DNA from 2 places in the Microbacterium longlingense genome. Region 2 is predicted to be linked to the other one. Evidence: riboswitches for the same ligand, from Rfam matches in the RefSeq annotation. Region 2 holds a riboswitch; the other holds the start of a gene.
What was found. A riboswitch is a leader RNA that binds a small molecule or an ion and turns the genes downstream of it on or off. The one in region 2 is predicted to bind FMN.
Positions count from the first base shown of each region.

Region 1 (15,200 bases), on a different contig from region 2:
CGGGTTCGGCGAGGCCGGGCGCATGACGCAGTTCAAGGACAAGTCGCAGCGCTACGGGTCTGATGCCACGACCGTCGGCCTGTTCACCTACCCCGTGCTGATGGCGGCCGACATCCTGCTCTATCAGGCCGATGTCGTGCCGGTCGGGGACGATCAGAAGCAGCATGTCGAGCTGACCCGAGACCTCGCGGAGCGTTTCAACGCGCGCTACGGCCAGACCTTCCGCGTGCCGAACCCGATGATCCAGCAGGAGACCGGCCGCATCTACGACCTGCAGAACCCGACGTCGAAGATGTCCAAGTCGGCGGAGAGCGACGCGGGGGTGCTGTGGCTGCTCGATGACCCGTCGACGTCGGCGAAGAAGATCATGCGCGCCGTGACCGACAACGAGGGGTCGGTGCGCTACGACCGTGAGAACAAGCCGGGCGTGTCCAATCTCCTGACGATCTACGCGGCCCTCACCGGCCGTCAGGTCGCCTCGATCGAGGACGAGTATGCCGGGCGCGGCTACGGCGACTTCAAGAAGGGCCTCGCCGACGTGGTGGTCGGAGAGTTCGGGCCGGTGCGCCAGCGCGCCCTGGAACTGCTCGATGACCCCGCCGAGTTCGATCGCATTCTCGCCGAGAACGCGGCCAAGGCCGAGGAAGTGGCCGGCGCGACCCTCGACGCCGTCTATGACCGAATGGGCCTGTTGCGCCGCGGCTGAGCGCAGCGCTGCGATCCCCCTTCAGACGCCAGAAAGAGACCGTATGGACCCCTTCGAGATCCGCACGGCGCGCCTCGTGCTGCGCGCGCCGACGGCGGAAGACATCGACGTGATCGCTGAGGCCTGCCAGGACCCGGCGATCGCACGCTGGACCACTGTTCCCTCCCCGTACACCCGCGACGACGCCGAGATCTTCATCGGAATCGCCACGGAGGGGTGGGCCACGGGCACGGAGCTCAACTGGGCCGTGCACGACGACGACGGCCTGATCGGGATGATCGGGCTCCAGCAGGTCCGGGACGGCGCCGGTGAGCTCGGCTACTGGATCTCGCACGGCGTGCGCGGCCGCGGCTATCTCACCGAAGCCGGCCGGGCGGTGATCGACGCGGCCTTCGGACGAATCGGGCTGCAGCGCATCGAGTGGAACGCGGCGGTGGGCAATGTGCCGTCGGCGCGGACCGCGCGCACGCTCGGCTTCCAGTACGAGGGCACGCGCCGCCAGCGGATGGCGACCCAGCGCGGCCGCGAGGACTCCTGGGTGGCCGGGCTTCTCGCCGATGACGACCGCACGCCGCAGCCCTGGCCGATGCTCGACTGACGCACAGCACCGCGCATCCGGCACGGTGCGCGTGCGCAGGTCGGCCGACGCGGCCGTGGTCACGCGGCGCTGCCGCGTCATGCTCCTCCGCTGGTCTTTGGTCATCGTTCCCGGCAACAGCTGATCACGCCGCGGAGAGGCCGCGAGCAGCGGTCTCCGCGCCGATGTCAGCGGCCCGTGGCAGGATGACGGCATGCCGGAGATGCCGGAGGTTCAGGGCCTTGCCGACTTCCTCGCCGCACGGACGAGAGGTCGGGTGATCGAGCGCGTCAGCGTCGCGGCGATCTCCGCGCTGAAGACCTTCGACCCACCGATCGATGCCCTCCACGGCGCACGCATCACCGGCGCCACGCGGCACGGCAAGTACGTCGATATCGCGACGGACGCCGGGAATCATCTCGTCTTCCACCTCGCCAAGGCCGGGTGGATGCGCTGGTACGAGGAGGTCCCCGCGACGCCCATCAAGCCAGGCCGCTCCCCCATCGCCCTGCGTGTGCGCCTCGACGACGCCAGCGGCTTCGACCTCACCGAAGCCGGCACCAAGAAGTCGCTCGCGGCATGGGTGGTCCGCGATCCGGCCGACGTTCCCGGCATCGCGCGACTCGGGCCGGACCCGCTCGACGACGCCTTCACGCGCGACGTGTTCGCCGCACTGCTCGCCGCACGCCGGATGCAGGTCAAGGGCCTGCTGCGCGATCAGTCGGTGATCGCCGGGATCGGCAACGCCTACTCCGATGAGATCCTCCATGTCGCTCGGATGTCGCCCTACGCCATTGCGGCGACGCTCGATGACGCCGAGGTCGACCGGCTCTACGCCGCGCTCCGCGAGACACTCGAGCACGCGGTGGCGACAGCGTCTGGTCGGCCCCCGGCGCAGCTCAAAGACGCCAAGCGCGGCGGCATGCGCGTTCACGGGCGTCGCGATCAACCGTGCCCGGAGTGCGGCACCGCGGTGCAGAGCGTGTTCTTCGCCGACCGGTCTCTCGAGTACTGCCCCACCTGCCAGACCGGCGGCAAGCTCCTCGCCGACCGGCGGCTCTCGCGACTGCTCAAGTGAGGCAGGAAGCCGCTTCCCGGGGGCCGTCTCGCACCGTCACGAAGCGGCCCCGCCTCCATGCCGCGCAGTATGATCGAGACAAGCACGCATGCTCCGGGGTCGGTGAGAATCCGAACCGGCGGTGACAGTCCGCGAGCCCCCGCGACAGATGGCGGGGGCTGATCCGGTGGAACTCCGGAACCGACGGTGATGCGGGGGTGACCCCTCGCTAGTCCGGATGGGAGGCAGCATGCCCTGCGGCATGCCGTCGGCCGTCCCGGAGCCCGACGAAGGAACAGGACGCATGACCGTGAGCGAGGCCGAACAGGCAGCGATGACGCGCGCCATCGCCCTCGCCCGCAACGGTCCGCGCAGCCTGAACCCCCAGGTCGGCGCCGTCATCCTCGACCCCGCCGGCACCGTGATCGCCGAGGGCTGGCACCGCGGCGCCGGCACGCCGCACGCCGAGGTCGATGCCCTCAGCAGGATCCCCGCCGATGCAGCACGCGGCGCCACCGCCGTCGTCACGCTGGAGCCCTGCAACCACACCGGTCGCACCGGTCCGTGCGCACAGGCACTCATCGATGCGGGTGTCGCGCGGGTGATCTATGCCGCAGACGACCCCGGCCAGACCTCCAGCGGCGGCGCGGAACGACTCAGGGCCGCCGGGATCGACGTCGTCGGCGGCGTCGATCAGGGGGCGGCGACCGCTGTGATCGCCGACTGGCTCGCCGTGCAGCGCCTCGGCCGCCCGCTCGTCACCGTGAAATGGGCGCAGAGCCTCGACGGCCGCGCCGCCGCCGACGACGGGTCGAGCAGGTGGATCACCGGCGCAGCAGCACGCGCCGATGTGCACCGGCGCCGCGCGGAGGCCGATGCCATCGTCGTGGGTACCGGCACGGTCCTCGCCGATGACCCCGCCCTGACCGCCCGCGACGGCGATGTGCTCTTCGGACATCAGCCGATGCCGGTCGTCATCGGCAGCAGGCCCGTCCCCGCGGACGCCGCGGTGCGCCGGCACCCGCATGCTCCGCTCGTGTACGAGACCAGAGACCTCGCCGCCGTGCTCGACGATCTGCGCGAGCGCGGCGTGCAGCGGGTCTTCGTCGAGGGAGGCCCGACGCTGGCCAGCGCATTCCTCGCGGCGGGGCTCTTCGACACCGTCCTGGCCTATATCGCTCCGGTCCTGCTGGGGGGCAGCCGCCTGGCGCTCACCGACATCGGCGTGCCCTCGATCCACGATGCCCGCCGGCTGCACGTGGACGCCTGGGTCCCGCTCGGGGCCGACGTCCTCGCGATCGCACACCCCGTCGCCGACACCGGCGACTCTGAAGGAGGAGACCGCTGATGTTCACGGGAATCATCGAGGAGATCGGCGAGATCACCCGCATCACGCCAGCGGGCGATGGCTGGCGGATCACGGTGCGCGCGCCGCAGGCCGCCGCCGACGCGGTGCACGGCGAGTCGATCGCGGTCAGCGGCGTCTGCCTCACGGTCGTCGGATCGACCGCCGACACCTTCGACGCGGACGCGATGAAGCAGACCCTCGACGTCTCCGCACTGGGATCGGCAGCGCCGGGTCTGCGGGTGAACATCGAGAAGGCGCTGCGTGCCGGCGACCGACTCGGCGGTCATATCGTCCAGGGTCATGTGGACGGCGTCGCCACGGTGGCCGAGGTGCGTCCGGGCGACCAGTGGAGCGTCATCCGGTTCGCGATCCCCGCCGATCTCGCCCCCCTCGTCGTCGATCAGGGGTCGATCACGATCGACGGCACATCCCTCACGGTCAGTGCGGTGAGCGAGCCAGCGGAGCCCGCCCCGTGGCTGGAGGTGTCGCTCATTCCCGAGACGCTGACGGCCACGACCCTGGGGCAGCGTGCGGTCGGTGACCGCGTCAACGTCGAGACCGATGTGCTGGCACGTCATGTCGAGCGCCTGCTCGCCTTCCGCGGACTGGAGAACCCCCGATGAAGCTGGACACCATCCCCGATGCCCTCGACGCGCTGCGCGCCGGGCGCCCGGTCCTCGTCGCCGACGACGAGGACCGGGAGAACGAGGGCGACATCATCCTGTCCGCCGAGCTCGCGACAGCGGAGTGGCTGGCCTGGACGATCCGCCTCTCGTCCGGGTACCTGTGCGCGCCGATGCCCGCGGACGTCGCCGACGCACTCGACCTGCCACCGATGGTCTCAGCGAACCAGGACGCCCGCGGCACCGCCTACACCGTGAGCGTCGACGCCGCCTCCGGCGTGACGACGGGGATCAGCGCCGCAGACCGCGCGCGCACCCTCAACGTGCTCGCATCGGCGGACTCGACCCCGGCGAGCCTCATCCGCCCCGGCCACGTGCTGCCGTTGCGCGCCGTCGACGGCGGCGTGCGCCAGCGCGCCGGCCACACCGAGGCCGCGGTCGACCTGATGCGGCTCGCGGGCCTGCGCCCCGTCGGCGCGATCGCCGAGGTGGTCTCCGACGACGGCAGCATGATGCGTCTGCCGGAGCTGATCGAGCTCGGCAGGCGCGACGGCGTGCCGGTGATCACGATCGAGCAGCTGATCGCCTACCTCGACGAGCACGAGCCGATCTCCTCCGACGCCCCGCCGGCCCCCCGCCGGGTGAGCCTGCACGCCGAGGCCCATGTCCCCACCGCGCACGGCACGTTCCGCTTCCGCGCCTACAAGGACCGCATCACCGGCACCGACCATCTCGCGGTCATCTCCGGCGAACCCCAGGGCACCGCACTGGTGCGCGTGCACTCGGAGTGCCTGACCGGAGAGGCGTTCGGTTCGCAGAAGTGCGAGTGCGGGCCGCAGCTGGACGCCGCACTCGACGCGATCTCCCGCGACGGCGGCGTGGTGATCTACATGCGCGGCCAGGAGGGGCGCGGCATCGGCCTCGTCAACAAGCTGCGCGCCTATGCCCTGCAGGAGCAGGGCCTGGACACCCTCGACGCGAATCTCGCCCTGGGGCTCCCCGCCGACGCGCGCGACTATGCCGCCGCTGCGGGGATCCTCGCCGATCTCGGGATCGCTCAGGTGCGCCTGTTGACGAACAACACCGACAAGGTGGACCAGCTGCGCGCCCTCGGGATCGACGTGATCGAGCAGGTTCCGCTGGTGGTGGGCGTCGGCCCCAACAACCACCAGTACCTGGAGACCAAGCGCGCCCGCATGGGGCACGTGATCGCCGACGACGCCATCGCGGAGTCGATGAGGGACAGCGTCGAGAGGAGCAGCAGATGAGCGGAGCAGGAGCCCCCAGAAACACCGAGGGGATTGATGCGGCTGGTCTGCGTGTCGTCGTGGTCGCCGGCACGTGGCACGACAAGATCACCGACGGCCTGATCGCCGGTGCCCAGCGCATTCTGGATGCGGCAGGGGCCACGCATCGCCTGGTGCGCGTGCCGGGCTCGTTCGAGCTGGCCGTCGCCGCGCAGGCGGCCTTCGCCGGCGGTGCTGACGCGGTCGTCGCGCTCGGCGTGATCATCCGCGGTGGCACGCCGCACTTCGAGTACGTCTCCGCGGCTGCCACAGACTCCCTGACGCGTGTGGCCCTCGACGCCGGCAAGCCGGTGGGGTTCGGCGTCCTCACCCTCGACGACGAGCAGCAGGGTCTGGACCGCGCCGGCCTGCCCGGCTCGAAGGAGGACAAGGGAGCGGAGGCCGCTGACGCCGCGCTGCGCACGGCGCTGGTCGTCCGCGACCTGCGCGGCGGGCAGTAGGCCCGTTCGCGTCCGCGACGCTCTGCGCGGGATCGGCGCCGCCCGGTCAGCCCCGCCCGGTTAGCCCTGCCTCGCTGGCGACCGGCCGGGGCATCACCTACCGTGAAGGCATGGAGATCCTTCGTCACGCTGTCGTCCTGGCCCACCTCGTCGGTTTCGCCGTGCTCTTCGGCGCCTGGGCCGTCGAGGCGTTCGGCGGCAAGCAGCGTTTCACGAAGATGATGAACTGGGGCCTCGTCATCGCCGCGGTGGCCGGCCTCGCCCTCGCGGCTCCGTGGGGCGGTGCCGACCTGAACTACCCCAAGATCGCCGTGAAGCTCGGCATCCTGCTGGTGATCGGCGCCCTGATCGGCATCGGTGCTGCCCGTCAGCGTCGTGGCGAGAACGTCTCCCCCGTCCTGTTCTGGCTGGTCGGCGGCCTCACCCTCGGCAACGCGGCGATCGCCGTCCTCTGGTGAGATCCGCGGGTGTCAATACTCATTGACACTTACGACGGCGTCACCTAAAGTTGACACCGGATGCCCGCCTGCGGCATCCGGGAGGAGTTCCGCCATGGGCAGCGACGCGATCATGACCCGCATCGGCGCGGACGGCGAGCGCGAGCCGCTCGCCGAGCTGCGCCGTCTCGCCGATCTGCGCCGCGAGATCGCGCGAAACGAAGAGGTGCAGGTGCGCCGGGCGCGCATCGCTGGGCACTCCTGGCAGGCGATCGCGAGCGCTCTCGGCGTGACGCGCCAGGCAGCGCACCGCCGCTTCGGCAAGACCTGAGCCATCCCCGGCGGCCGTGTCGAGCCCAGCCGCGCAGCGCCGGTCCATGATCCGGATGCGCTCCGCCGCCCTCGATGCCCGGGGAAGGCCCGCCCCTGCACCCCCCGGTGCAGGAAGTCCATAGGCGCCCCCCATACGGTCATCAGGTAGCTTCCCCCTTCCGCGACCGAGGTAGATCCATGTCACGCACGGCGACTCCCCGCCGCCGCGGCCGTGGCGCGCAGCAGGACGGCCCGCGCGCCACCTTCCGCCAGCTCGTCCCCTTTCTGCTCGAACACCGCCGGACCCTGGTGTGGGTCGCGCTTCTCAGCGTCTTCGGCGCTTTCGCCACCCTGGTGCAGCCCGCCCTCGTCGGACAGGTCATCACCCGGGTGCAAGAGGGTCAGACGCTCGGGACGCTGGTCTGGCTCCTCGTCGGGTTCGTGATCGTGTCGTCGATCATCTCCGGCTACCAGCACTACCTCCTGCAGCGCACCGGGACCGCCGTGGTGTACTCCAGCCGCCGGCAGCTGATCGCCCGCATCCTGCACCTGCCGATCCGCGAGTTCGACGCCCGCCGCACGGGAGACCTGGTGTCGCGCGTGGGCACAGACACCACGCTGCTGTACGCCGTGCTCACCCAGGGGCTCGCAGACGCCGTCGGCAACGCCATCCTCTTCCTCGGAGCGCTGATCGCGATGCTCGTGATCGATCCGCTCCTCCTCCTGCTCATCACGGTGGTGCTCGGCCTGTCGCTGATCGCCGTCGTCGTGCTGAGCGGGCGCATCCGCGTGGCGTCCGCCGCCCAGCAGGAGAAGGTCGGCGAGCTCGCCTCCGGCGTCGAGCGCGCGGTCGGATCCATTCGCACGGTCCGCGCTTCGGGGGCGACCGAACGGGAGACCCGCGATATCGCCGCTCTCGCACAGGAGGCCTACGGGCTGGGCGTGCGCATCGCGAAGGTCTCCTCGTTCGTCGTCCCGGTCGCCGGCATCGCCCTGCAGGTCTCCCTGCTGGCGGTGCTGGGCGTCGGCGGGTTCCGCGTCGCCGCCGGAGCGATCGACATCGCGAGCCTGGTGACCTTCATCATGTTCCTGTTCCTGCTGGTCATGCCGCTGGCGTCGACCTTCGGCGCCATCACCTCGGTGAACCAGGCGCTGGGCGCGCTCGGCCGCATCCAGGAGGTGCTCGATCTCCCCCTCGAGACGGACGGCGACGCCGAGGAGGCCGCACGCATCGGCCGCTCGCCCGCGCAGCGCGACGCTCCGGCGATCTCGTTCCGCGACGTGCGGTTCCGCTATCCGGACAGCGTGATCGCCGCGCGCGAGGCCGCGGCGTCCGAGGCGCGCGCGCTGCTCGAGCAGATCCACCTCGACCCCGTTCCCCCGGCGTCTTCCGACGGCTCGCAGGAGGTGCTGCGCGGGGTGTCGTTCGATGTCCCGCGGGGCGCGCGCGTGGCCCTGGTCGGCCCGAGCGGCGCGGGAAAGAGCACGATCCTCTCGCTGATCGAGAGGTTCTACGATCCGACGGCGGGGTCCATCCGCCTCGACGGACACGACATCCGCACCTACCCGCGCGACGAGTTGCGCGGGCAGTTCGGATACGTCGAGCAGGATGCGCCGACGCTCGCCGGAACGCTCGCCGACAACCTTCGTCTCGCCTCGCCGGACGCCACCGATGCCGACTGCGAACGGGTGCTGCGGGCCGTCAACCTCGGCGATGTGCTCGAACGCAATCCGCTCGGGCTCCAGGCGCCCGTCGGCGAGGACGGCGTGATGCTCTCCGGCGGCGAGCGCCAGCGGCTCGCGATCGCTCGCGCGCTCCTCACCGCGGCGCCGATTCTGCTCCTGGATGAGTCGACCTCGTCCCTCGACGGCGTCAATGAGCAGCGCATGCGCGATGCGATCGATGCTGTTGCGGCCGGCCGGACGCTCATCGTCATCGCCCACCGTCTTTCGACCGTGGTGGACAGCGACCTGATCGTGGTGCTGGAGAACGGCGAGGTCGTCGGCCAGGGCACGCACGACGAGCTGGTCGAGACGACGGCGCTCTACCGAGACCTGGCCCGCCACCAGCTCCTGACGCCCTAGCCCCGCGCGCCTGCTCGAAAACAGGCAAACAGCACCAGAACAGGCCGGAATCCGCGGAAGCGGCCTGTTCTGGTGCTGTTTGCCTGTAACGGCGTCGGTGTCAGGCGGATGCCGCCGCGGTCAGGCGCTCCCGCAGAGCGGCCAGCTGACCCCGCAGCTGCGCGGGCACCCGGTCGCCGAAGGAGTCGTAGAGCTCCTCGGTGAGGTCGGCCTCGACCTGCCAGGCGGCGGGGTCGACGTCGAAGAGCTCGTCGAGGTCTTCCGCCGGCACCTCGATGCCGTCGAGGTTGAGGTCCGCGGCGTTCGGGAGCCGGCCGATCGGGGTCTCGACAGCCCCGACCTCGCCGCTCAGGCGGCGGAGGATCCAGTCGATCACGCGGGCGTTGTCACCGAAGCCCGGCCACAGGAAGCGACCGTCGGCGCCACGGCGGAACCAGTTGACCTGGAAGATGCCCGGCAGACCCTCCTCCCCCACGGACGCTCCGACCTTCAGCCAGTGCGCGAAGTAGTCGGCCATGTTGTACCCGCAGAACGGCAGCATCGCGAAGGGATCACGCCGCAGCTCGCCGAGCGTGCCCTCGGCCGCGGCGGTGCGCTCCGACGCGATCATCGAGCCCAGCAGCACGCCGTGCTCCCAGTCGAAGGCCTCCACCACGAGCGGGACGTTCGACGCCCGGCGACCGCCGAACAGGATGATGTCAAGCGGAACCCCCTCTGGGTCGTCCCAGTCGTCCGCGATCTGCGGGCACTGCGCTGCGGCCACGGTGAACCGCGAGTTCGGGTGCGCGGCGGGCCGGCCGGCCTCGGGCGTCCAGGGGTTGCCCTCCCAGTCGGTGAGCTCGGCCGGCGCCTCGTCGGTGAGACCTTCCCACCACACATCGCCCTCGGGCGTGAGGGCGACGTTCGTGAAGATGGTGTTGCCCCACAGCGTCTCGACCGCGGTGACGTTGGTCGACTCGCCCGTTCCCGGCGCGACGCCGAAGAAGCCGGCCTCCGGGTTGATCGCGCGCAGGCGCCCATCGGCGCTCGGACGGATCCAGGCGATGTCATCGCCCAGCGTCTCGACCCGCCAGCCCGGGATGGTGGGGCGCAGCATCGCGAGGTTCGTCTTGCCGCAGGCCGAGGGGAACGCCGCGGCCACGTGGTAGCGCCGCCCCTGCGGGTCGATCACGCGGATGAGCAGCATGTGCTCGGCGAGCCACCCCTCCTCGCGCGCGATCACCGAAGCGATGCGCAGCGCGAAGCACTTCTTCGCGAGGATGGCGTTGCCGCCGTACCCCGAACCGTAGGAGTACACCTCCAGGGTCTCCGGGAAGTGCACGATGTACTTCGTCTCGTTGCACGGCCAGGCGACGTCCTGCTGGCCGGGCTCAAGCGGTGCGCCGACGGTGTGCACGGTGCGCACCCAGGGGGCGCCGGCGGCGATCTGCGCGGTGACCTCTGCGCCCACCCGCGTCATGATCCCGATCGATGCGACCGCGTAGGCGCTGTCGGTGATCTGCACGCCGATGTGCGAGAGCGGGCCGCCGATCGGGCCCATCGAGAACGGCACGACGTACATCGTGCGGCCGCGCATCGAGCCGGCGAACAGGCCGTCCAGCGTGCGGCGCATCTCGTTCGGCTCCGCCCAGTTGTTGGTGGGGCCGGCGTCTTCCTCCCGCTCGGAGGCGATGAACGTGCGCGCCTCGACGCGGGCGACGTCGCTGGGGTGCGAGCGAGCCAGGTACGACCCGGGGCGCAGCTCGGGGTCGAGCTGGATGATGGTGCCCTCGGCGACCATCTGGCGCATGAGCGCCTCGTTCTCGGCCCGAGAGCCGCTCACCCAGTGGATGGCGGCGGGCTGCGTCTGCGCGGCGACACGATCGACCCAGGCGCGAAGCTCGGCAAAAGCCGGCGTGTCGTAGTCCGGCGCCACTCCTTCCTCGGAGTCCCAGACGGTCGAAATGCTGCCGGTCGCGGCCACTGCCATAATCGTTGCTCCTCAAGGCGTACTGACCTTCTCATTCTCCCGCTGTTTACCTGTATTTATGAGGCTCCAACGCGATAAGAACACGCGATCTTTACAAATGACGGTGTCTTTCCACTACGGTGTTCACATGCCAACGACCGGACTCGCGCTCACCACGCTCGGCCACCGCATCCGCCACCACCGCCTCGGCAGGGGACTCACCCTCGACGAGCTCGGCGCACTCGTCGGCGTGGCGGGCAGCCAGCTCAGCCTCATCGAGAACGGCAAGCGGGAGCCGAAGCTCTCCCTTCTCCAGGCGATTGCGGGAGCCACAGGGACAGATGTCTCCGACCTGCTCTCCGGCGAGCCGCCGAACCGGCGCGCGGCGCTGGAGATCGAGCTCGCCGATGCGCAGGCGAGCCCGGTCTTCCGTCAGCTCGGCCTCGCGCCCATCAAGGTCACCAAGGGCATGAGCGATGACACCCTCGAGTCCGTCCTGGGCCTCTACCGGGAGCTGCACCGCCGCGAGCGCGAGGCCATTGCGACCCCCGAGGAGGCTCGGCGTGCGAACACCGAGCTGCGCCTGCGGATGCGCGACAGCAACAACTACCTGCCCGATATCGAGCGGCTCGCCGAGCGCCAGCTGCGCGCCGCCGGCCACGTCTCCGGCGCGCTCTCCCACCGCACCGTGAGCGTCATGGCGGAGCAGCTGGGTTTCGAGCTGCTGTACGTGGACGACCTGCCGGACTCAGCCAGATCGGTGACCGACCTCGAGAACGGCCGGATCTACCTGCCGCCCACCTCGATCCCGGGCGGCCACGGCCTGCGCTCGATGGCGCTGCAGGCGATGGCCCACCGGCTGCTCGGGCACACCCCGCCGACCGATTACGCCGACTTTCTGCAGCAGCGCCTGGAGATCAACTATTACGCCGCCTGCTGCCTCATGCCGGAGACCGCGGCGCTGGCGTTCCTGGTGCAGGCCAAGAAGGAACGGAACCTGGCCGTGGAGGACTTCCGCGATGCGTTCGGTGTGACCCACGAGGCGGCGGGCATGCGCATGACGAATCTCCTGACGGAGCATCTCGGCATCCGGCTGCACTTCCTCCGCGCGGAGGAGAACGGCGCGATCACCCGCGTCTACGAGAACGACGACCTGCCGCTGCCGAGCGACGTCACCGGGGCGATCGAAGGTCAGAAGGCCTGTGCGCGCTTCTCGGCGCGCACCGCCTTCGCCCAGCAGAACCGGACCGTGGAGTTCCATCAGTACACCGACACCCCGACCGGCACCTTCTGGTGCTCCACCCAGACCGGTTCCGCCGACCGCGGGGTCTACTCGATCACCGTTGGCGTGCCCTTCGACGACGCTCGCTGGTGGCGCGGGCGCGATACCCCGGCGCGGGAGCGGTCCACCTGCCCGGACGAGGCGTGCTGCCGCCGTCCGCCGGCGGAGGCCTCCGCCCGCTGGGAGGGCAAGGCGTGGCCGAGCGCACGGGTGCACCAGCACATGTTCTCGCCGCTGCCCCGCGGCGCCTTCCCCGGCGTCGACGACACCGAGGTGTACGCCTTCCTCGACCGTCACGCCATCAGGAGCTGAGCATCCGGCGGGCCGCCCGGAACGCGCGGCCCGCCGGATCAGTCTCATCCCTGCAGGGTCACCTCGCGACGCGGCGGGAGCACGACCGGGTGCGACCCGGCCAAGACCTCGATCACACGGACGACCTGGCACGAGTAGCCGTACTCGTTGTCGTACCAGACGTAGAGCACCACGTCGGTGTCGTTCGCGATCGTCGCGAGCCCGTCGACGATGCCCGCACGGTGGGATCCCACGAAATCGGTCGAGACGATCTCTGGCGACTCGATGTAGTCGATCTGCTGGCGCAGCTTCGAGTGCAGCGAGACGCGGCGCAGGTAGTCGTTGAGCTCGTCACGGTCTGCGGCCTTCTCCAGCGTGAGGTGCAGCACCGCCAGCGAGACGTCGGGGGTGGGCACGCGGATCGCCGACCCGGTGAGCTTGCCAGCCAGCTCGGGCAGCGCGCGGGCCACGGCCTTGGCGGCTCCGGTCTCGGTGATGACCATGTTCAGCACGGCGGAGCGACCGCGGCGGTCGCCCTTGTGGAAGTTGTCGATGAGGTTCTGGTCGTTGGTGAACGAGTGGACCGTCTCCACGTGGCCCCGCACGATGCCGTAGGCCTCGTCGACCGCCTTGAGCACCGGGGTGATCGCGTTGGTCGTGCAGGACGCCGCAGAGACGATGCGGTCATCGGCCGTGATGACATCGTGGTTGATGCCGTGCACGACGTTCTTCAGCTCGCCCTTGCCCGGCGCGGTCAGCAGCACGCGCGCGACGCCCGTCGACTGCAGATGCTGGCTGAGGCCGGCCTCATCACGCCAGCGGCCGGTGTTGTCGACCACGATCGCGTCGCGGATGCCGTAGGCGGTGTAGTCGACGGTGGCGGGATCGTTGGAGTAGATGACCTGGATGCGGTTGCCGTTGGCGATGATCTGGTCGTTCTCGTGGTCCACCGTGACGGTGCCGTCGAAACGGCCGTGCACCGAGTCGCGCAGCAGCAGGGAGGCACGCTTGTCGAGATCGTTCTCCGCGCCCTTGCGCACGACGATCGCGCGGAGGCGCAACCCGCTGCCGCCGCCGGTGTGGGCGATGAGGATGCGAGCCAGCAGCCGCCCGATACGGCCGAAACCGTAGAGGACGACATCCGTGGGCTCCGGTGCGGCGATCTCGCCGCCGAGCACCGGCGCGAGCTCGTCGCGCAGGTAGTCGACGAGGTCGCGCCCGCTGGCCGCGTGGCCGCTCACCAGCCGGGCCAGATCGATCGACACGGGGCCGGGGTCGAGGTCGCGCACCGCCTGGAGCACCGCGAGGGTGTCTTCCGGGCGCACCTCGTCGTGGCCGAGCTGCGTGATGCGCTCGTGGGTCTCCAACAGGCCCATCGTCGACAGCCCGAGCAGCCGGTGCCCCTGCAGCGAGGTGACGACACCTCGCTCGCGGTTCAACTGGCCCACAAGGGGAATCATCTGCTCGGCGAGGGCCTCACGGGCCACCCATTCATCGCGGTGAGAGGCGGAGTCGGTCATTCAGCGTCCTTGAACATACGTGCACGCGGAAAGCGCACCAGGAGTTGCGGCGCGCTGAGGAAGGAGTCTCCCCCGTTCCAGGGTAGAGGGTCGAACGGCCCTGCATCGACCAGGGCGCCGTAAAGATCCGCATAATTGCGTGCCGTGGCAACAGAACGCCTGAGCCCGCCGTCACGCACCGGCGCAGCCGCTGCGCGGACGGATGTTCGCTCGCGCTCAGTCGCGCGGTGAGAGCAGATAGGCGTTGAGCTCGGCGGTGAAGGCGGCGTCGACGGCGATCTCGACGCCGTCGATCGCCGCGACCGGGGCCGCCAGGCGCACGCTCGAGACCAGCCAGGCCGCATCCGCCGTGGTCAGCTCGGCGGCCGGGATCGTGCCGTACTCCGCCCGGAGCCCCCGCGCGGCGAGGAAGTCGTACACGCTCAGCTGGGTGGTGCCGCGGAGGATTCCGCCGGAGGGCTCCGGCGTCAGATACCGGTCGCCACGGCGCAGGATGAGCGACGCCGTGGGTGCTTCGAGGACGTACCCGTCGCTGGACAGGAAGATCGCGTCGTCGGCGCCGCGTCGCCTGGCCTCGCGGATCGCGGCCATGTTGACGGCGTAGGAGAGCGTCTTGGCGCCGAGGAGCAGCCAGGGCGCACGCTCGGCGACACCGCTGTCGAAGCCGCGATCGAGGGTGACCACCCGCACCCCTTGGGTCCGTACGGCGGCGAAGTCTCCCGCCGGCGAGGCCGTGGCCCACGCGGTCGGGGCCGGCCCGTTGTCGACGCCACGGCTGAGGATGAGCTTGATCACAGCTTCGCCCGACGGGCATGCCGCTGCCGCCCGATCGACCGCCTGGCGCCACTGGGCGAGGTTGGGCGCGGGCAGATCGCACAGCCGAGCCGAGTGCGCGAGCCGTTCGAGGTGGGGCACCGTCTCCTGGGCGTGACCGTCGACCACGCCGATCGACTCGAACACCCCGTCGCCGCGCTGGGTGCTCAGCTCGCCGACGCTGAGCGCCGGAGCCGCCGCGTCGATCACCGTCAGGGTGTCGGCGTAGTCGCCGCGCAGGTCGTCAGCGGCGACAGGATCGATCATCAGGGCGAAGCGCCAGCTCATGCTCTGAGCCTACTGGCCCGATTCGCGATCACCGGGAATACCGCACGCTGCCACGCGTTACACTGGAGTGGCCGGGCCGCAGTAACCCCGGGCTCCAAATTCTGCCGCTGCGAGCGGCCTTCCGCCGAGAGGCGTTCATCTGCGGTCCGGCCCTTTTTCTCTCCTC
Region 1 covers NZ_JBYRJA020000015.1:9,025-24,224, reverse strand. Annotated here, with positions in the region: gene trpS (tryptophan--tRNA ligase) at 1-706, shown strand, start outside; gene AC3RXY_RS15435 (GNAT family N-acetyltransferase) at 750-1,304, shown strand; gene AC3RXY_RS15430 (Fpg/Nei family DNA glycosylase) at 1,498-2,361, shown strand; FMN riboswitch at 2,446-2,596, shown strand; gene ribD (bifunctional diaminohydroxyphosphoribosylaminopyrimidine deaminase/5-amino-6-(5-phosphoribosylamino)uracil reductase RibD) at 2,645-3,688, shown strand; gene AC3RXY_RS15420 (riboflavin synthase) at 3,688-4,311, shown strand; gene ribA (GTP cyclohydrolase II) at 4,308-5,579, shown strand; gene ribH (6,7-dimethyl-8-ribityllumazine synthase) at 5,576-6,058, shown strand; gene AC3RXY_RS15405 (Fe-S protein) at 6,169-6,516, shown strand; gene AC3RXY_RS15400 (AsnC family protein) at 6,611-6,826, shown strand; gene AC3RXY_RS15395 (ABC transporter ATP-binding protein) at 7,006-8,892, shown strand; gene AC3RXY_RS15390 (phosphoenolpyruvate carboxykinase (GTP)) at 8,993-10,861, opposite strand; gene AC3RXY_RS15385 (helix-turn-helix domain-containing protein) at 10,989-12,434, shown strand; gene AC3RXY_RS15380 (glyceraldehyde-3-phosphate dehydrogenase) at 12,479-13,933, opposite strand; gene AC3RXY_RS15375 (aminodeoxychorismate lyase) at 14,150-15,034, opposite strand.
Region 1: another riboswitch for FMN. It lies ahead of ribD (bifunctional diaminohydroxyphosphoribosylaminopyrimidine deaminase/5-amino-6-(5-phosphoribosylamino)uracil reductase RibD); the one in region 2 lies ahead of AC3RXY_RS04545 (ABC transporter permease).

Region 2 (15,200 bases):
CGTCGTCGAGACCCATCGCGGCGGCATGCCGGATCGCGAGCGCAAGCGGATCGGGCGCGAAGGCATGCACCACAGCACGCAGCACCGCGCGAACAGACGCCCCGTCGGCGTCTGCCCCGAGCACCGCCAGAGCATCCGATGCGTCGGAGATGCGGGCATCCAGGCCCGACCAGAGCACGTCGCCCTTGGAAGAGAAGTAGTTGAAGAAGCTCGACCGGCTCACCCCGGCCCGGCGAGTGATGTCGGCGACGGAGGTCGCCTCGTATCCCTGTTCGAGGAACAGCTCACACGCCGCCTCGGCCAGAACTTCACGGGAGGACGCCCGCGGGCGTCCCGCTCGATGCTCGCCGGTCATGCGCCCCACGCTACCCCGAGGAGGTTAACGCTATTATTAGACCCGATCCATCAATCCGGCGAACATCCGGGAACACGCGAAGGAGCATGATGCTCGAGATCGACCGGGTCGGCCTGTCCCCCGACCTCGTCCCCTATCAGGACGGCTGGGACCTCCAACGCCGGGTGCATGCGGGGGTGGTCGCCGGCGAGCGACCGGACACGCTGCTCCTGCTCGAACACGAAGCGGTCTACACCGCCGGACGCCGCACCGAGCCGCATGAGCGACCGGTGGACGGCACGCCGGTGATCGACGTCGATCGCGGCGGCAAGATCACCTGGCACGGCCCCGGCCAGCTCGTCGGCTACCCGATCGTCCGGCTGCACGAGCCGATGGATGTCGTCGGCCACGTGCGCCGTCTCGAGGGGATCCTCATCGACGTGCTCCGCCCCTTCGGCATCGACGGCTACCGTGTGGATGGCCGCAGCGGCGTCTGGGTGCGCCGCCCGCTCTCGGAGGACAAGATCGCCGCCATCGGCGTGCGGGTGCAGCAGGGCGTGACGATGCACGGCTTCGCGATCAACTGCGACAACGCCCTCACCGCGTTCTCGCGCATCGTCCCCTGCGGCATCAGCGACGCCGGCGTGACATCGATCTACGAGGTCACCGGGAACAGGGTCGCGCCCGCAGACGTCGTCGACGCCGTCGCCGACGCTCTCGCCGCCGTCTACGCCGACGGGGAGGCCGCCGCATGACCAGCACCGCACCGGACGGACGCAAGCTCCTGCGCCTCGAGGTGCGCAACGCCGAGACGCCGATCGAGCGCAAGCCGGAGTGGATTCGCACGAAGGCGAAGACCGGCCCCGAATACACCGCGCTACGCACCCTGGTCAAGACCGAGGAGCTGCATACCGTCTGCCAGGAGGCCGGGTGCCCGAACATCTACGAGTGCTGGGAAGACCGGGAGGCGACCTTCCTGATCGGCGGGTCGCAGTGCACGCGGCGGTGCGACTTCTGCCAGATCGACACCGGGAAGCCCGCGGACTACGACACCGACGAGCCACGACGGGTGGCCGAGAGCGTGCAGCGCATGCAGCTGCGGTACGCGACGGTCACATGCGTCGCCCGCGACGACCTCCCCGACGGAGGGGCGTGGCTCAACGCCGAGACCGTGCGCAAGATCCACGAGCTGAACCCCAACACGGGCGTCGAACTGCTCGCTACAGACTTCAACGGCGATCCGGAGCAGCTGCAGACGGTGTTCGACAGCCGTCCCGAGGTGTTCGCCCACAACGTCGAGACGGTCCCCCGGATCTTCAAGCGCATCCGCCCGGCGTTCCGCTACGAGCGTTCGCTCGGCGTCCTCACGCGCGCCCGTGAGGACGGGCTCATCACGAAGTCCAACCTCATCCTGGGGATGGGAGAAGAGCCGGAAGAGGTCGTGCAGGCGCTGCACGACCTGCACGACGCCGGGTGCGACATCATCACCATCACGCAGTATCTGCGACCGTCGCCGCGCCACCTCCCGGTGGCGCGCTGGGTGAAGCCCACCGAGTTCATCGGCTTCAAGGAGGAGGCGGAGCGCATCGGCTTCCTGGGCGTCCTCGCCGGACCGCTCGTGCGTTCCTCCTACCGTGCCGGCCGGCTGTGGGCGACGTCGATGCTCTCCCAGGGCCGCCCGATCCCGGCGCATCTCGCGCACATCGCCGACGGCGTCGAACAGGGGTTCGCCCAGGCCGTGTGACCGCCGGCACGGGGTGCGCGCCGCGCACTCCGTGCCGGATCAGCCGGCGCTCATCACCGACTGCACGACGCCGTCTGAGCCGACATTCACCAGCAGAGCGTCCTCGTCGCCATCGGCATCGAGGGCGTACTCGAGCACCGCGAACGGGCCAGGTCCGCCGAACTCGTCCGGCAGCACCGTCATGCCGATCAGCAGCAATGAGCGGATGATGTCGACGGCGGCATCGCCGGAGAAGTCGACCACGATGTCTGCCAGCGCCGCGCCGTGCAGCTCCTGACGCTGCAGGATGTATTCGGTGACCTCACTCGTGCGATCGTCCACCTCCGCGAGCATCGCCCGTCGCACGGTGGCGTCGATCTGCTCCAGGCCGACGATCAGAGCGGCCGCCATGTCGAGCGCATTGCGGGTGACGCCGGCCTGATCGCTCGCGGTGAGGTCGACGCGGACCGCCTGATCGGCGTACTCGACGGTCTCGGACCAGAACACCGCTCCGTCCGATCCGGTGGACAGGACGCCGAAGAAGTCGTGTTCGATGGCCATGACGCTATGAAACCAGGCTCTGGCGAGGACCGGAACCCCGCATCGCCGAGGCGCGGAGGCGAACAGCGCCGATCATTCGACCAGCGACGCGGCAAAGAGATGCGGAGTGAAGCCGGTGAGGTCGTCGATGCCCTCTCCCTGCCCCAGGAGCTTGACCGGGATACCGGTGCGCTCTTGAACGGCGAGGACGAAACCGCCCTTCGCTGAGCCGTCCAGCTTGGTGATCACCAGCCCCGTCACGCCGGCGTGCTGCAGGAACGCCTCAGCCTGCATCACGCCGTTCTGGCCCGTGGTGGCGTCGAGCACGAGCAGGACCTCGCTGATGGGCGCCTGCTTCTCGATCACGCGGCGGATCTTGCTCAGCTCGTCCATCAGCCCCCCCTTGGTGTGGAGACGGCCGGCGGTGTCGATCACGACGATCTCGGTGCCGGTGCTCTGCGCATGGGCCACGGTCTGGAACGCGACGGATGCCGGATCCTGCCCCTCGTGCTGCGGGCGCACGATCGCCGCTCCCCCGCGTTCCGCCCACGTCGCGAGCTGGTCGACGGCGGCAGCGCGGAAGGTGTCGGCCGCGCCCACCACGACCGAGCGGCCGTAGGTGCGCAGGAACTTCGCGAACTTCCCGATCGTCGTGGTCTTCCCGACGCCGTTGACGCCGACCACGAGCACCACGGCCGGGCGCTCGGTGAGCTTGAGGGTGGTGTCGAAACGGGCGAAGTGCTCCTCGAGGGTCTCCTTGAGCATCCGCTGGAGATCGGCCGGATCAGTGGTGCGGTACCGGTCCACCTTCTCGCGCAGCTCGTCCACGATCCGCTCGGTGATATCGGGGCCGAAGTCGGCGGTGATGAGGGCCGTCTCGAGGTCTTCCCACGTGGTCTCGTCGATCGTGGGTTTGACGAACAGGCCACGCAGCGCGCGACCGAGGGACCAGGGTTTCTCCGCCATGGGTCAATCCTACGTACACCGGCGGCATACAGCACTTCCGCTATATTGCACGTTCGCTATGCTCGCGATATGAAAGGCATCGGCAATGATCTCATCCGCGAAGCGCGCAAGCGCTGCCGGCTCACGCAGCAGCAGCTCGCCGAGCTCGCCGGCACGACGCAGTCGGCCATCGCCCGGCTGGAGTCCGGCCGGACCTCGCCGAGCTTCGACGACGTCATCCGCTACCTGCGCCTGATGGGCATGGATCTTCTCGTCACGCTCGTCGAGCGCGACGACTCCGAGTGGCTGCAGGCGCGCCGGGCCCTCGACGAGACTCCGGAGCAACGACACGACCAGCTCATGAGATCTGCGAACACGCTCCGGGGCGGTCTCGTGACGTCTGTCGCCTGACTCCATGGCCGAGCCGGACTTCGATCCCCTGCCGATTCTCGAGACTCTCCGTGCGCACGGCGTGCGCTTCGTCGTGATCGGAGGCTACGCGGCTTTCCTGCAGGCGGCGCCCTTTTTGACGCACGGTGTCGACATCACGCCGGAGGCCTCCGAAGGCAACAGGGGACGCCTCTCGGCCGCTCTGACAGAGCTCGGCGCCCGAACACGCACACCCGAGGGCTGCGATGAGCCGCCCGTCCGACACGACGCCGGATCGGTGGCGGCCGAGACGATCCGGGATCTGCGCACACCGCACGGCGACCTCGGCGTCTGCTTCAGCCCGAGCGGCACCGACGGGTACGCCGACCTCGTGCAGGACGCCAGCATCGCCAGCATCCACGGCAGCGAGATCCGCATCGCGTCGCTCGCCGACATCATCCGCTCCAAGCAGGCCGCCAACCGCCCGAAGGACCAACGGGTACTGCCAACGCTGCGTGAGGTCCTCGCGAGCCGCCACGGGAGGAACCGGCCGGCCTGAGCTCAGCGCGCCGCGCCGGGCCCCCGCCGCGGCAGCACGATCGTGGCGGCCAGACCGCCTTCCTCGCTCCCACCGAGCTCGAGACGCCCGTCATGCAAGGAGGCCTGCTGCTCGACGAGGGCGAGCCCGAGACCAGAGCCGTCGCCGCGCGCGTCGGGCCCGCGCGCGAATCGCTCCTTGAGCGCGTCGCGGCGCTCCTGTGGGATACCGGGGCCGTCATCGCACACGCGGATGCGGACGGCATCACCGTCGAGGCCGAGGTCCAGGCGCACCCCGCCGGCGGCCCTGCCGTGCCGTGCCGCGTTGTCGAGCAGGTTGTCGACCGCGAGCCGGAGCCCCGTCGGCCAGCCCCGCACCAGCGCGGCGTCCTCGGGGAGAGCGTCGTGCAACGTGAACGAGATCGACGGATGGGTGCGTCGGGCCCGGGCGATCGCATCGGTCGCAAGATCGAGCAGATCCACCGGCTCGCGCTCGGGAAGCGCCTCGGCATCGCCCCGGGCGAGCATCTGCAGCCCCTCCAGCAGCGCGACCATGCGGTGATGCTCCACGGCGGCCGCCGTCACGATCTCGCCGCGCTCCGGCGCGGAGAGGCCGGGGTTGCGCTCGAGCATGTCCAGGTAGGTGCCGAGGCTCGCGAGCGGGGTGCGCAGCTCGTGTCCGGCGTCGGCGGTGAAGCGGCGGGTCGCCAGCATCCCGCTCTGGATGCGCTCGAGCATCTCGCGCAGCGTCTCGGAGAGCTCGGCGACCTCGCGTGGCGAGACCACCTCGGGCAGCCGGGAGGCCACGTCGTGCTCCACGCGGATCGCGGAGGCCGCGGTCGCAAGCCTCTCGAGGGGCCGCAGAACGAGGCGTCCCACGAGCCATCCGCCGGTGGCCGCGAGAACCGTGGCGATCGCGGTCACGACGATCACGAGCAGCGTGTTGGCACGCAGCTCCTCCTGGATCGGCGTCAGCCGCTGCAACACCTGGAAGCGGATGCCGTCCTCGTCCTCACCGACCAGGGAGCGCCACTGCTCGCCGCCCACGTCGATTGTCGCGTAACCGAGCTCGGTCGGCACCGGAATCGGGTCCTCCACCGTCTCGCCGCGCTGAGCAAGCACCTCCCCGTCGACGATCGCGCGCACGATGGAGTCGCTGCCCGCGAGCAACCGCTTCCCGAGGGCGTCTCCGGGAGCCTCCCCGGCCGGGGCGGGCGGCCTCTTGTCATCATGCTTCTTGTCGTCGCCGATGACCTTCATCAGGCGCCCGTGAAGGCGCTCGTCGACGTCGGCGCGCGCCGCGGCGTCCTGCTGCAGCACGATGATGAGCCCCGATGCGGCGACGATGAGCAGCACGAGCACGGCCGCGCTCGCGGCGAGCTGGCTGCGCAGACTTCGAAAGACCCTCATGGTCGCAACACGAACCCGACCCCGCGCACCGTGTGCAGAATGCGCGGCTCGCCACCGGCCTCGAGCTTACGGCGGAGGTAGCCGACGAACACATCGACCACGTTGCTCTCCGTCTCCCAGTCGTAGCCCCACACCTGCTCGAGCAGCTGGCTCCGGCTGAGCACCTGGTGCGGATGCCGGGCGAAGGCCGCGGCCAGGTCGAACTCCCGGGTGGTGGCCTCCAGATCACGACCCCCGCGGATGACGGTGCGGCTCTCGAAGTCGACGGTGAGCTCACCCACCTGCAGGGCGCGCTCGTAGCGCGCCCTGTGCAGCGCGACGAGCGCCTTCAGCCGCGCCGACAGCTCCCCCACCGCGACGGGTTTGACGACGTAGTCGTCTGCGCCAGCGGCGAGGCCCGCGACGCGATCGTCCACCTCGTCGCGGGCGGAGAGGATGCACACCGGGAGGGTGCGGGCATCGAGCCGGAGACGGCGCACCACGTCGATGCCGCTGATGCCGGGGAGGCCGACATCGAGGAGCACCACGTCCGGTGCCCGGGTGCCGACCTCGCGCAGCGCGCTCTCGCCGTCGGCGGCCTCGCGCACGTGGAGACCCTCGAGCGTCAGAGCACGGACGAGGGCACGACGCACGCCGTCGTCGTCGTCGACGACGAGCACCTCCGCACCTTCCGCCCCGATCATCCGGCCCTCCTCACGGCCTCGGTCTGCTCCGCCCGGAGCTGGGTGACCACGAGCGCGCCCTCCCGGCCGACGACCTCGAAGCCGAGGCGCCGCGCGAGGGCGAGCGACGCTCCGTTTCGCCGGTCGATCACCGCGAGCACCAGCTTGGCACGAAGCTCGGTGAACACCGTGTTCAGCAGCGCCTGAGCGGCCTCACGGCCATAACCGTGCCCCGTGACGTCGGATGCGATGATCCATCCCACCTCGACCGTGCGGATCTCGCGGCTGACGATACGCAGGTGCGCCGAGACGTCGCCGATGAGCGCTCCGTCGTGCTCGACCCCCATCGCCAGGAAGTCCCCGGGACGCCGCAGCACCGTCTGGCGGGTGCGGAGCCGGAGATGATGACGCGACTCACGCCGGTCGCGGAGCCGCCACGGGAGATACCGGATCACCTCGGGGTCGGACTGGATGCGGTACCAGGCATCCGCGTCGTCCATGCGATGCGGGCGCAGCAGCAGGCGCGACGTGGCGATCGGGCGGGCGTGAAACTCCTCGCCGGCCGGGAGCCGCGGGGTCGGACGCCCCACGACGGTCAGGAAATGGGACACGGGACGACCTCCATGCCGTCATCCTTCTCCCGCATCGTGAGACGCGGATAAGAGCCGCTGCCGACGAGTCCGGTCCCCCGCGTCGTTCCTAACTCAGGCAGACTCCGCGCCACACCCTCGAAACTCCTATTTCGGGGCCTCCGCGCCCGTTCTTTCCTGAGTTCGGTGCCGGGTCGATCGGGCAGGATCTCCCGAACGACGGCGGCAGACCCCGGGGCCCGCTCAGGAGGCGCGCTCTGCCGCCCGATCGCCGACCCGCTGGCCGACCACCGCGGAGACGCCGTCCTGCCGCATCGAGACGCCGTAAAGGGCGTCCGCGATCTCCATGGTGCGCTTTTGGTGCGTGATCACCAGCAGCTGACTGCTCTCACGCAGCTGCTCGAAGACGCTGAGCAGGCGGCCCAGATTCGCATCGTCCAGCGCTGCCTCCACCTCGTCCAGGATGTAGAACGGACTCGGGCGGGCTTTGAAGATCGCCACCAGCAGGGCGACCGCCGCGAGCGACCGCTCGCCGCCGGAGAGGAGGGAGAGACGTTCGATCTTCTTGCCGACCGGCCGCACAGCGACCTCGATGCCGGTGTTCAGCATGTCATCGGGGTCGGTGAGCGAGATGCTGCCGGCCCCTCCGGGGAACAGAACCGGGAAGACCTCGCCGAACGCCTGACGGGTGTCTTCGAATGCGCTCGCGAAGATCGTCTGCATCCGCTCGTCGATCTCGGAGATGATGGTGCGCAGATCCTCGCGGGTGCGCTGCAGGTCAGCGAGCTGTTCTGTCAGGAACGCATGCCGCTGCTCGAGCGCGGCGAACTCTTCGAGCGCGAGCGGGTTGACCCTGCCCAGTTGGGCGAGTTTGCGCTCGGCGTCTCGCAGCCGGCGCTCCTGGATGCGGCGGTCGAACGGGATCCCGGACGGCTCGGCGATCTCATCGCCCTCCGTGCTGAGCAGGCCGTCGCCGCCCGCATCCCCCGGGTCGCGGGGCACCAGTCGGTCGGGACCGTACTCTGCCACGAGGACGTCCTCGTCCAGCGCGAGCTCCGACGATACGCGCTCGAGCAGGCTCGTCAGGTGCAGCTTCTTCTCATGGATCTGCAGTTCGAGACCGTGCACGCTCTCGGTGAGCCTGCTGAGCCGTTCGCGGAGCGTGGTCTCCTGCGCACGGAGCCGGACGATCTCCTCACTCTGGGCGGCACGGGAGGCCTCCGCCTCGCCGAGGGCGAGACGCGCCTCGGCGACGGAGCGGTCGATCGAGTCGAGGATGCGCGGGAGCTCCCCGGCGACCCCGGCCGCGGTCTCCCGCTGCGCCCGGCGGATCACCGCACGGCGCGCAGCCTCCGCAGCCGCTTCCCGTTCCTTCTCCCGCTGCCGTTCCAGGCTCGTGACCCTGTTCTGTGCGGCACGGACCCGCTCGCGCAGCGTCTCGACCTCCAGACGGGCCTGCACCTCCGCTTCTCGGGCGTCTTCCAGTGCCTGCAGCAGGCCGTCGCGGGCCGAGGCGTCGAGCATCGGACGCGGTGCCTCCTGCGCGGTGTCGTGCTCCGCGACGGCTGCCCGTGCCTTCGCCTCGGCGTCTGCGACCGCCGAACGCGCCTGCGCGAGGTCGGCCTCCAGGCGCTCGCATTCTGCGACGGCCGACTCGTGGCGCACCGTCACCCTGTTCAGCTGCTCGGCGTGCGCGGCGAGGGCCGCATCGTGCTCTCGCAGCGCCTGCAGCGTCTCGCGTGCGCGCCGCCGGGTGCTGTCGACCTGCTCCGTCGCGTCGCTGCGCGCCGCGCGCACGCTGTCTGCGATCACCGTGACCTCGTCGAGCCGATCGCGGGCGGCATCGCGCTCCGCGGCCAGCTCGAGGCGGGATCGCTCCCCTCCGCTGCCCGCGCGCAGGGTGTAGGCCGTCACGACCTCGCCGGTGCGGGTGACGATCGTGGCGCCGTCCGCCTCCGCCGCGTGCAGCGCATCGCGGGCCGCGTCGAGATCGTCGGCGATCAGCACGTGCGAAAGCACGCCCATCACACCGGGAGGAGCGGTCACCACGTCACGGGCGAGCACGGTTCCCGCCGCAGCGGTGCGGTCGGATACGGCGGAGAAGGCATCCGCGATCACGATCTCGATCGTGCCGCGGTCCGCTCCGGAGATCTCGGCGGCCAGGCGGTAGGCGTCGCCGGCGGAGTCCACCAGCACGCCCTCGGTGAGAGGACCGAGCACCGTGGCGATCGCCGCCTCGTAGCCCGCCTTCACCTGCACGGCGTCTCCCACCAGGCCGCGGATTCCCGCACCGCCGCCCGAGACGATCTCCGCCGCGCCGCCGGTCACCGAAAGCGCACTGCCGAGCGCGGCGACCTTGGCGGTCAAAGCGTCAGCCTCACGCTCGGCGGCATGGAGGCGGTCGCGGATCTGCTCCAGCTCCGCCTCCGCTGCCGTCGCCGCGGTCTGTGCCTCCTCATAGGCGGCCGCGTACTCCGCCGCGCTGGAAGCCGGGGCGGCGTTCTCCTCGAACGCGGCCAGCGCCTCCGCTGCTTCGCGACGGCGCTCCTCGGCCGCCGCGAGAGCGTTCTCCTGACGCAGCACCGCGCCCCGCACAGCGGCCAGGGCCGACTGGGCTGCGTCTGCACGGCCCTTCAGCGTGTTCAGGCGCATGTCGTGCTCGGAGACGAGCGCGCTCTGCTCGGCGATGTCGACGTCCAGCGCGTCGAGCTCCGCCCGCGCACGCACCACCTCCCGTGATGCATCCGCGGCGGCGTCCTGGGAGGGTTCGACCCCCGCGGCGATCTCGTCGAGCTCCGTCCGCGCGTCGTCGATCATGCCGGCGGTCACGTTGACCGCGCCGACCGCCGCATCGTCCTCCTCGCTGCCGAGGAGCGCAAGCCGCTGATTGGCGAGCGTGTACAGGCCGCGCATGCGCTCCTGGACCTGTTCGAGCCCGAACAGGGTGTTGCGCGCGGCATCCACGGCGGCGGTGTCCTGCAGCGCCTCGAGCCGCACGACCTCGGCGTGCACCGCGTCGACTTCCGCGGAGATCACCAGTCGTTCTCCGTGGCGCTCCTGCTCGGTGCGGACGTGGTCGTTGAGCGCTGTACGCAGCGCCACGACGTCATCGGCGAACAGCCTGGCCTTCGCATCGCGCACGACGGCCGCGATGGTCTGCGCCTCACGGGCGATCTCGGCCTGGCGTCCGAGGGGCTTGAGCTGGCGGCGCACCTCGCCGGCGAGGTCGCTCAGGCGGGTGAGGTTGGTCTCCATCGCGTCGAGCTTGCGGACCGTCTTCTCCTTGCGGCGCCGGTGCTTGAGGATCCCCGCCGCCTCTTCGATGAAGCCGCGGCGGTCTTCCGGGGATGCCTGCAGCACGGTGTCGAGGCGGCCCTGGCCGACGATCACGTGCATCTCACGCCCCAGGCCGGAGTCGCTCAGCAGCTCCTGCACGTCCAGAAGACGGCAGGACTCCCCGTTGATGGCGTACTCGCTCGACCCGTTGCGGAACAGCGTCCGGCTGATCGTCACCTCGGAGTAGTCGATCGGCAGGGCACCGTCTGCATTGTCGATGGTCAGTTGCACCTCCGCACGCCCCAGCGGGCCGCGGGTGGAGGTTCCGGCGAAGATGACGTCTTCCATCTTTCCGCCGCGAAGCGTCTTCGCACCCTGCTCACCCATCACCCAGGCCAGGCCGTCGACGACGTTCGACTTGCCGGATCCGTTCGGACCGACGATGCACGTGACGCCGGGCTCGAATTGGAAGGTCGTCGGCTGCGCGAACGACTTGAACCCCTTGAGCGTGAGGCTCTTCAGGTGCATGGGCGCACGGCGGGACGGGGGCGGATCACGCCCCCACGCTACCGGACGCGATCCCGGGTGAACCGAGCACGCGCGCAGAGACGCTAGTGTGTGCGACAGAGCTTGACGTGCTCCGTGGTCGGTGAAAGTCCGAACCGGCGGTGAAAGTCCGCGACCCTGATCGGCCCCACCGGGTCGTGATGGCTGACCCGGTGGAACTCCGGGGCCGACGGTGAGAGTCCGGATGGGAGGCAGCACGTGGCGTCCCGCGACGCCGCGACGTGGCCTCCCCTCTTCTCCTCGGAGCAGCCGAGGAAAGGACGACGATGGCCCGCCCCGCCCACCGCCGCGCTCCGCGTGCGGTCGCGGCACCGCTCGTCCTCGGCGCCGCGCTGATCGTGCTCTGGGCGGGATTGTCTGCGGTCCTCGGCGAACGTCTGCTGCCTGCGCCGCTCGCTGTCCTGGATCGGCTCCGTCTCGAACTGCTCAACGGCGACGTCATCGTCGCGGCCGGGGCGACCCTCGGCGTGAGCCTGGCCGGTTGCGCCCTCGGCCTGCTCGTCGCGTTGCCCCTCGGCTATCTCATCGCTCACTCGCCCACCGCGGCAGCCGCGCTCCAGCCGTTCGTGGCTGCAACCCAGGCCATCCCGGCTGTCGCGTTCGCTCCGCTTCTCGTGCTCTGGTTCGGGTACGGCCTGATCCCCACCGCACTCCTGTGCGCGCTGCTGGTCTTCTTCCCCATTCTGCTGAACACCGTCCTCGGCTTGACCAGACTCGACCGGGATGTGGTCGACGCCGGACGCGTCGACGGGGCGGGTCGCCTGGCGCTGCTGGTCTTCATCGAGGCCCCGATGGCGCTGCCCGCTGTGCTCACCGGCATCCGGAACGGTTTCGTCCTGTCTGTCACCGGAGCCGTCGTCGGCGAGTTCGTGATGGGCGGGCACGGCCTCGGCCAGCTGCTCACCGTCACGCGCGACCGCGCCGACACCACCGGCATGTTCGCCGTGCTCGCGGTCCTCGCGATCATGGCGATCTCTCTCGATGCCGCGGTACGCGGCCTGGAAAGGATGATCCGATGGAACGAAAGATGAGCGCACGCCGCCGTGCCGGCGCAGCTCGCGCGGCGCGGCCGCTCGCCGTCGCCGCCGCCATCGCCCTCGCCGTCGCCGTGCTCTCCGCATGCGCACCGGCCGGCGATGAAGCGGGGCCGGCCAGCCCCACCGGTGACGCGACGTCCGCGGAAGAGATCACGATCGGGCTCACCTATGTCCCCAACGTGCAGTTCGCGCCGTTCTATCTGGCGGAGCAGCGCGGCTACTTCGCCGATGCCGGACTCGATGTCACCCTCCGCCACCATGGTGACTCCGAGGACCTCTTCGGCGCGCTGCAGAGCGACGAGGAGCAGGTCGTCATCGCCGGCGGGGACGAGATGATGCAGGCGCGCTCCGGCGGCATCGACGTGCTGTCGATCGCGACCCTCTATCAGGAGTACCCGGTAGCGCTGATCGTGCCGCAGGGATCGACGATCACGAGCCCCGACGACCTCCGCGGCCAGCGCATCGGCGTGCCAGGACCGTTCGGCGAGACCTATTTCGGCCTCCTCGCGATGCTCGATCAGGCGGGGCTCACGACCGACGACGTGCACGTCGAGAACATCGGTTTCACCCAGCAGTCCGCGCTCAGCTCGGGGCATGTGGACGCGGTGATGGGCTACCGGAACAACGATGTGCCGCAGTTCCGCGCAACCGGTCTCGATGTCGACGCGATCGAACTCACCGTGCCGCTGGTCGGCATCGGCCTGGGCGTGACCGCGCAGACCGCCGCCGACCGTGGCGATGCCCTGCGGGCGGTGGTTCAGGCGGTGGGGCGTGCGGTGGCCGACATCGCGGCGGATCCCGCGCTCGCCGTCGACGCCGCTGTGCAGGAGATCCCCGGCGTCATCACCGACGAGCAGCGCGCGATCATGCTCGAGGTCGCCGAGCGGACCGTCCCGCTCTACGGCGATCTGAGCGGCCCCTGGGGGCGCAACGATGACGCGCGCTGGGCTGCGATGGCGGAGACGCTGCTGTCGGTCGGCATCCTCACGGCTCCGGTTCCGGCGACCGAGGCCTACACGAACGACTTCGTCGACTAGCCGGTCCCCGCGCACGCGCGCTTCGCTCGCCCCTGTGTGCTCCCCTCGCGGGAACCAGAGTCCTCTGTGCGCAGGGAGCGCACAGAGGCGAGCCGAGCTCCGGGGGCGCGGCGCGGGGTAGTAGCGTTGCGGAATGCGCCTGGAGACCCCCCGCCTCGTGCTCCGGGAGATGGACGAGAATGACCTCCCCCGACTGCGCGAGATCCTGCAGGACGAGACGACCATGACGGCGTACGCGGGCGCGTTCGACGAGGAGATGACGCAGGCCTGGTTCGAGCGCACCCAGAACCGCTATCGTGATGACGGCTTCGGGCTCTGGGCGGTCGAGCAGCGCGACACGCATCGCATGATCGGCCAGTGCGGCCTCACCCGCCAAATGATCCTCGGCGACGACGTCATCGAGGTCGGCTACCTCTTCAATCGGTCCTTCTGGCACCGCGGGTATGCTGCCGAGGCCGCCCGCGCATGCGTGGCCTTCGCCTTCGAGCAGGGGTTGGCCGCGCGGGTCTGGGCGCAGGTGCGCGACACCAACATCGCCTCGATGAACGTCGCGATCCGCGTGGGCATGACCGTGCGGGGACGCTTCGTGAAGCACTACCGCGGGGTGGACATGCCGCACCTCGCCTTCGCCATCGACCGCCCCGATGCGACAGATGCGGCAGCGGGCGCTGACTGACGCGTGACGCTCCGCGCGGTGAGCGGACGCCGAGCCCCGATCGCCCTGTTCGGCTATTCGGCGTCCCAGAGCCGCCGGTAGTAGTCAATCCGCAGTGGATCCGGTTCGATGCCGTAGGCATCCCAGAAGATCGCCTCGTCGACGTCGCCATAGTTCCAGGCGAGAGACATCGACATCACAGCGAGGTCGGCCCACCGATCGGCCAGCCCCAGGCGCGCGAGATCGAGATGACCCAGGAACGAACCGTCCTCGGCGAGCACGGTGTTGGGCGCACACGGGTCGCCCTGGCACACCACGAGCCGGTCGATGGGTGGAGGCGGGCCCACCTCGACGAGGTCGACAGCACCGACCTTCGCCCGGTGGCCCACCCCCCAGTCGAAGGGGCATCCGTCCACCGGGAGCCCGTGCAGGCGCCGAAGGCCCGCACCCAGAGCGCGCAGAGCCGTCTCCGGCTCCTGCTGCCAGCGCTCCGCAACGGCCGACCTCCCCGGCAGAGCCCGGGTGAGCAGCACCTCCTGGGCATCATCCGCGATCACCTCGACGACGGCGGGCACAGGATGCCTCCCCTGCATCCAGTGCAAGCGCTCGGCTTCGTCGCGAAGGGACTCGCCCGATCCCGCCGGGTTCCACTTCGCATAGACGTCGACCTCACCCGACCGGTGGTCGCTGAGGATCGCGAACGTCAGCCCGCCCGCCCCGTTCAGCCACACCGGGTGCCGGCGTGCATCCCCGAGGCCGACCGCATCCAGCACCCGACGCAGTCCGTCGGGAACGGGGGTATCGACCGGGGGCGGGCCCGCCAGATCCGAAGGTTCGGACATCTGATTCATTCTCCTGATTCATTCTCCAAGCCGGAGTCGTTCGCGTGTTTCACGCCGACGCGCGCTGGTTCAGGCGTCCTCGGTCGAGCGCGCCCACGGGACCGATATCGCTAGATGCGTACCGCCAGAAGCGCGCCGTGTGGCCGGGCGGAGGGATCTGTGCGCGACGCCGTGCGGGTCACCGTGAAACCCGCCCGTTCGACCTCCGATACCAGCAGCTCCATCGGCCAGGAGTAGGCGGTCGTGACGGCGTGGTCGAACGGCGCCACGACGGCGCCGGCGAAGAACCCGATCGCGAGACCGCCGCCGCGTCGGATGCCTCGGGCGAACTCGGTGAGCGGTTCCGACATTCGCGAGGGATCCGTGTGGATGAGCGAGTACCAGGCGAGCACACCCCCGAGGGCGCCGTCATCGACGCCGAGGTCGTGCGCGACGCCGACACGGTACCGCGCGCGCGGATACGCAGCCTTCGCCATCCGAATGAACTCCGGCGCGGCATCGACACCCTCGACGTCGATCCCGAGTCCGGTGAGGTGGGCCGTCCACTGCCCCGGCCCGCATCCCACGTCGAGCACCGGCCCGTCCAGACCACGAGCCCACTCCTCGACGAGAGCGAGGTCGGCGCGCGCGACGTGCTCGATCCGCCCGACGGCGTCAACGTACTCGGCCGCGCGCG
Region 2 covers NZ_JBYRJA020000002.1:332,339-347,538, reverse strand. Annotated here, with positions in the region: gene AC3RXY_RS04600 (TetR/AcrR family transcriptional regulator) at 1-355, opposite strand, end outside; gene lipB (lipoyl(octanoyl) transferase LipB) at 445-1,089, shown strand; gene lipA (lipoyl synthase) at 1,086-2,078, shown strand; gene AC3RXY_RS04585 (DUF2004 domain-containing protein) at 2,118-2,618, opposite strand; gene ftsY (signal recognition particle-docking protein FtsY) at 2,691-3,563, opposite strand; gene AC3RXY_RS04575 (helix-turn-helix domain-containing protein) at 3,633-3,953, shown strand; gene AC3RXY_RS04570 (hypothetical protein) at 3,958-4,470, shown strand; gene AC3RXY_RS04565 (HAMP domain-containing sensor histidine kinase) at 4,473-5,858, opposite strand; gene AC3RXY_RS04560 (response regulator transcription factor) at 5,855-6,541, opposite strand; gene AC3RXY_RS04555 (GNAT family N-acetyltransferase) at 6,538-7,131, opposite strand; gene smc (chromosome segregation protein SMC) at 7,354-10,914, opposite strand; FMN riboswitch at 11,018-11,155, shown strand; gene AC3RXY_RS04545 (ABC transporter permease) at 11,220-11,984, shown strand; gene AC3RXY_RS04540 (ABC transporter substrate-binding protein) at 11,969-13,027, shown strand; gene AC3RXY_RS04535 (GNAT family N-acetyltransferase) at 13,161-13,703, shown strand; gene AC3RXY_RS04530 (phosphotransferase) at 13,757-14,524, opposite strand; gene AC3RXY_RS04525 (class I SAM-dependent methyltransferase) at 14,635-15,200, opposite strand, start outside.